Regions from separate parts of the Microbacterium sp. SLBN-146 genome, predicted to be linked through region 2. Evidence: predicted binding sites of a transcription regulator. Region 2 holds the regulator's gene; the other holds the start of a gene.

Region 1 (3,084 bases), 1.3 Mb from region 2:
AAGAGGGTGAGCTGCTCTCTGACCGTGACGAGCCCCGCCTGCCCTGCCGACTGGAGCACGATGCCCAGCCGCGCCTTCCAGTCCAGCCCGCCCGTCTGCGGATCGACACCGAGGACGGACACCTCGCCACCCGTGCGTCTCCGGTAGCCCTCGAGGATCTCGACCGTCGTCGATTTCCCCGCACCGTTCGGCCCCAGCAGAGCGAACGTCTCTCCTCGGGCGATGTCGAACGACACGTCGTCCACGACCGCGCGATCACCGTACGTCTTGCGCAGGTTCTTCACGCGCACCGCAGTCGATTCCATCCCCCCAGCTTGCTACCCGAAGCTGCGAACGACCAGCACGACTTTCCGCCGGGGCTGCCCCGCGGCTCACGCTCCGCCCGAGTACGCTCGGAGGCGTGACCGAACGCGCCCCTCTATCCCGCAAGCTCAGCTCCATCGCCGAATCGGCGACCCTCAAGGTCGACGCCAAGGCGAAGGCCCTCCAAGCCGCCGGCCGGCCCGTCATCTCGTATGCCGCCGGCGAGCCCGACTTCGCGACACCGCAGTTCATCGTCGACGCGGCAGCAGAAGCCCTGCACGATCCGGCGAACTACCGCTACACACCAGCGGTCGGCCTGCCCGTCCTCCGGGAGGCGATCGCCGCCAAGACGCTGCGCGACTCCGGGCTCGAGGTGTCCGCCTCGCAGGTCGTCGTGACCAACGGGGGAAAGCAGGCGGTCTACCAGGCATTCCAGACAGTCCTGAACCCCGGCGACGAAGTGCTCCTCCCGGCCCCGTACTGGACGACGTATCCCGAAGCGATCGCGCTCGCCGACGGTGTTCCCGTCGAAGTGTTCGCGGGGGCCGATCAGGACTACAAGGTCACGGTCGAGCAGCTCGAACAGGCGCGGACGGACCGAACGACGGCTCTCGTCTTCGTGTCTCCGTCAAACCCCACGGGCTCGGTCTACACGCCCGAAGAGACGCAGGCCATCGGAGAGTGGGCGGTCGAGCACGGGATCTGGATCATCTCGGACGAGATCTACCAGAACCTCGTCTACGGTGGCGCACGCGCCGTGTCGATCGTCGAGGCCGTTCCGGATGCCGCGAACCAGACGATCCTCGTCAACGGCGTCGCCAAGACGTATGCCATGACGGGCTGGCGCGTGGGCTGGATGGTCGGACCCGCCGACGCGATCAAGCTCGCGGCGAACCTCCAGTCGCACCTCTCGTCGAACGTCAACAACATCGCTCAGCGCGCCGCGCTCGCGGCGTTGACGGGACCCCAGACCGAGGCGGAGGAGTTCCGGCAGGCCTTCGACCGACGGCGCCAGGTGATCGTCGCGGAGCTGTCGAAGATCGCGGGAGTCACGGTTCCCGATCCGCTGGGCGCGTTCTACGCCTACCCCGACGTTCAGGGCCTCTTGGGGCGCGAGTGGCGCGGGAAGCGGATCGAGACCTCGCTCGAGCTCGCGGACCTCATCCTCGACGAGGCGGAAGTCGCCGTCGTGCCGGGCGAGGCGTTCGGGCCTTCCGGATATCTCCGGCTCTCTTACGCCCTGGGCGACGACGCGCTGCTCGAGGGTGTGCGCCGCCTGCAGGATCTGTTCTCAGACTGACGAGTGTCGCGGGCGGCGAACTCGCAGCCTGATCGCGTGATCACACGTCAGCGGACCGGGAACCCGACGTTCGAGGCGACCCGATCGGGAACATCGGAATAGCCAAGCCCGCAAAAGCAATCAGGGGCCACAAGCTGTTCGCCACGATCGCCAACACAATCCCCAGCACCGCGATGCTGAGTGCGATGCTCCACACCGCGACCCTCACCCACCTGGGCACACCCGCTGCGGAATCGTTCGCCATGCCTCGATCTTACGAACGGCCTTCGGTCGCGCGGTGAATCCACATCCCCCCAGACGTCTGAATAGTACACAGATTCGACACCTCTTCGATCTGTGTCGTATGTTCGTACTACGCTTATATGCATGAGCCACAATCTGACCACCGACGAGGGGTGGACGAACGCGCTCGATGACCTCGTCACGGGGATGATCGAGACACGGCGGCAGATCGCGGCTTTCGAAGCGCGACAGGAGCGCCTCCTGTCGGAGGCTGTCGACCTCACGATCGCTCGGACCGCACAGGCGCGGGCGGCGGGGCGACGAATGACGCGCGGCGACCTCGCGATTCGAGAGGTCGCCGCCGAACTCGGCGCCGCGATGCGTGTGTCCGACCGTACGGTGCAGTCACGCATGGGCGATGCCGCGAGTCTGACGTCCCGCTTCCAGGCGACTCTGTGCGCGTGGGAAGACGGGCGGATCTCCGCGGCGCACGCGCGCATCATCCTCGACATCGGTGCCGCGATCTCCGACGATGCTGTCTTCGCTCAGTTCGAAGCGACGGCGCTCGGTATTGCAGAAACCGAAGCCCCCGCACGTCTTCGGGCGCTCGCTCGTGCCGTCGCAGCGCGGCTCGATCCGGAAGAGACGGCCGACCGCCAACGCCGCGCCCTCGACGACCGGCTCGTCCGACTGATCGATCTCGACGACGGTCTCGCTCGGATCATCGCCGATCAGCCGGCACCGCTCGCGTACGCGATCTTCGACCGCCTAACGCAGTTGGCGCGCGAGGTGCGTGGAGCGTCGGACGCCGAGCCTGGGCTCGACGACGCGGAGGGTGCGGCCGCGGGTGCAGAGGATGCGGGCGCGGGCACGACCGCGGAGTGCGCGCGCGGCGATGCGGCGGAACCCGCGTTCGTGACGGGACCGACGAAGCTGCGACAGGAAGGAAGCGACGCCGGCCACGACCTGGGCGTTCCCGATTCGCAGTCCGCCATCGCCGATACGCGCACGATCGACCAGCTGCGCGCCGACGTGTTCGCCGACCTGCTTCTTGCGGGAGCGCCCGCCGCGCATGGGGACGGCGCGCTCGGGGCCGTCACGGGGCACGTGCAGGTCACGGTGCCCGTGCTCACGGCCGCCGGTGTCGGCACGGAACCTTGCCTGCTCGCAGGATACGGTCCGATCGAAACGACGCTGGCTCTCCGGCTCGCGGGCAAGGCGTCGGGTTGGGATCGCGTCCTGACTCACCCGCACACGGG
Region 2 (3,084 bases):
AGCGCCTCCAGCGTCGCCGAGATCCGATCGCGCTGCGCCACGATGTCATCCACCATCCGGAGCATCGTGTCGGAGTGACGGAGCGCGGCCGTCGCGGCCGCTTGAGTAAGAGCGCTCAAGTGATAAGGGAGCCGGACGAGCCGAAGCGCGTCGATCACGGCCGGGTCCGCAGCGAGGTATCCGACACGTGCGCCGGCGAAAGCGAATGCCTTGCTCATCGTGCGCGAAACCACGAGGCGCTCACGGCCCGGGAGAAGCGAGAGCGCGGACGGTGTGCCGTGCGGCGCGAACTCGACATACGCCTCGTCGACGACGACGATCCCGCGACTGGCCGCGTACACGGCCTCGATGACGTCGAGGGACAAGGGCGTGCCGGTGGGATTGTTCGGAGAACACAGGAAGACGACGTCCGGATCGGCTGTCGCGACCTGCGACGATGCGGCATCCGCCGTGATCGTGTAGTCGGCCTCACGGGTGCCTGCGATCCAGGCCGCGCCGGTTGCCCGCGCAAGCAGGGGATACATCGAATACGTCGGAGCAAACCCGAAGGCCGTCCGCCCCGGCCCACCGAACGCCTGCAGCAGGTGCTGCAGCACTTCGTTGGAGCCGTTCGCCGCCCAGATCTGGTCGGCAGTGAGTCCGTGCCCCAGGTATTCGGCGAATCCTTCACGAAGTGCGGTGAACTCCCGGTCGGGGTAGCGATTCACGTCTCGTAGTGCGAAGGCGATCGAGTCGAGGATGTCATCCGCGACGTCCTGGGGTACCGCATGAGTGTTCTCATTGACGTTCAACGCAACCGGCAGGGCTGCCTGCGGCGCTCCATACGGCGTCAGACCGCGGAGATCGTCACGTAACGGGAGTCTGTCCAGGCGAGAAGTCACGCACGCAATCGTAGAACGCCTGGATGCCGTCACGGTCCGGTGCGCAGCGACTCGGCGCGGTCGTCACGGCGCGAGACACGCGCGGATCACTGCGCGGTCGAGTACTCGGCCGGGATCGCGATGGTCTGGCCGATCTCGATGAGGCCACCGGGAAGGGCGTTGAGACGCGCGATCGCGTCGACGACGTCTCTCGGATCCGACGTGGGCGCGACCTCCTGGGCGATCGACCACAGCGTGTCGCCGTACGAGACCGTGACAACCGAGAACGGGACCGTTGCGCCGTTGTCGCGCGACGCAAGTGCCGCTCCCCCGCTGATCAGCCCGTACGTGAGGAGGACGGCGATGGGAGCTGCGACCAGGAACGCGAGAACGCGACGGCCACGGACCGTTAGGCGGAGCCGGGTCTCGGGGGCGATGGTGGCGGTGTAGGCGCTCATGGGTTGTCTCCTCGGTACGGGAAGAGGTTCGCATCCGACCTCCGGCCGGGGAGGTCGGATGCGAAGTTCTCTTCCGAAGCTATCTTCGATGTATGCTGATGTCAACACGACGTTCGCGAGTCCGGTATTCGAACGCGACACGCGGAGCAGCTGCTCCGGGTTGTTCTCGAAACCGGATAGCGTTTCGATGAGGTCACCCCACCACAGACCTCCGACATTCGAAGACAGGAGCTGGAGATGAGCGAAGCGGCCGGGCGGGAAAGGCCTCAGACGCGGCGCCGGAAGAGCCTGAGCGACAAGCAGCTCGCGATCCTCGAGGTGATCCAGCGGTCGATCGCGCGTCACGGCTATCCGCCCAGCATGCGAGAGATCGGCGATGCGGTCGGCCTCAAGTCGCTTTCGAGCGTGACGCATCAGCTCAACCAGCTCGAACTGAGCGGGTACCTCCGACGCGATGCCGGAAAGACCCGTGCCATGGAGGTCCTCATCGACCTCCCCGGTACGGCAGGCGAGAATCCCGCCGACACCGCCCCGACGGTCGGCGACGCTGCCCTCGTGCCACTCGTGGGGCGGATCGCGGCCGGTGTTCCCATCACCGCCGACCAGCAGATCGACGAGGTCTTCCCCCTCCCGCGTCAACTCGTCGGCAAGGGCGATCTGTTCATGCTCAAGGTCTCGGGCGAGTCGATGATCGATGCCGCCATCTGCGACGGCGACTGGGTCGTCATCCGATCGCAGTCGACCGCCGACAACGGCGAGATCGTCGCGGCGATGCTCGACGGCGAAGCGACGGTGAAGACCTTCCGCCAGCGCGACGGACACACGTGGCTTCTCCCCCGCAACTCGGCGTTCGAGCCCATCCTCGGCGATGACGCGGTCGTCCTCGGCAAAGTCGTGGCGGTGCTTCGCGCCGTCTGACCCGGGATTAGCGTGGGAGTCGTGACCATTCCCTACGGCTCGTGGCCCTCCCCCCTTTCGGCAGCGAGCGTCTCAGCGGCCTCTCCTCGCTTCGAAGGAGCGCAGTTCGTCGGCGACGACGTCTGGTGGGCGGAGAGCATCGCCGCGGAGGGCGGGCGGACGGCTGTGCGCCGGCGCACGGCATCCGGCGATGTGGAGACGCTCCTTCCAGCGCCCTGGAATGCGCGCTCCCGCGTGCACGAATACGGCGGGGGTGCGTGGACAGCTGTCGGCGACGCTCTCGTCTTCGTCGAGAAGACGGACCAGCGCGTCTGGATACTGCGCCCGGGGTCCGAGCCCATCCCTGCGACGTCCGCGGACCCCACGGCCCGCTACGGAGGTCTGCGCCGCGGCGAGGGCTTCGTCCTCGCCGTCCGCGAGCGCGACATCGGCACCGCCGTCCCCGCGCGAGACATCGTCCGCATTCCGCTCGATGGTGGTGCGACGACGTCGCTCGTGGCGGGAAGCGATTTCGTCGCACAGCCTTCACTGTCCCCCGACGGCACTCGGCTCGCATGGATCGCGTGGAATCACCCCGCCATGCCGTGGGATGCGAGTGAACTACGCGTCGGGACGATCGAAGACGGCAAAGTCACGGCATGGCCGACGCGCGCGGGCGGATCGACGTCCCCGGTTCAGCCCATCTGGCTAGACGACGAGACCATCGTCTTCAGCGATGACCCGACGGATCGCTGGAATCTGTATCGGCTCCGGCTCGGCGAGGAGAACCCGCTGGCCATCGCGCCCTCCGATGCGGACACGGGCGGCGGGCTGTGGGTCCTCGGCGCCCGCTGGTTCGATGTCCTCGC

Evidence for each region. Region 2 encodes LexA, which represses DNA repair genes until DNA is damaged. Its sites were predicted from a motif close to TCGAACANNTGTTCGA; they were not measured.
Region 1: the regulator LexA is predicted to act here: its motif matches at 1,910-1,925, upstream of FBY39_RS08040 (HNH endonuclease signature motif containing protein).

The regions. Positions count from the first base shown of each region.
Region 1 covers NZ_VFMR01000001.1:1,891,012-1,894,095, reverse strand. Annotated here, with positions in the region: gene FBY39_RS08050 (ABC transporter ATP-binding protein) at 1-305, opposite strand, end outside; gene FBY39_RS08045 (pyridoxal phosphate-dependent aminotransferase) at 401-1,603, shown strand; gene FBY39_RS08040 (HNH endonuclease signature motif containing protein) at 1,970-3,084, shown strand, end outside.
Region 2 covers NZ_VFMR01000001.1:3,236,363-3,239,446, forward strand. Annotated here, with positions in the region: gene FBY39_RS14605 (histidinol-phosphate transaminase) at 1-881, opposite strand, end outside; gene FBY39_RS14610 (LysM peptidoglycan-binding domain-containing protein) at 968-1,318, opposite strand; gene lexA (transcriptional repressor LexA) at 1,556-2,236, shown strand; gene FBY39_RS14620 (prolyl oligopeptidase family serine peptidase) at 2,258-3,084, shown strand, end outside.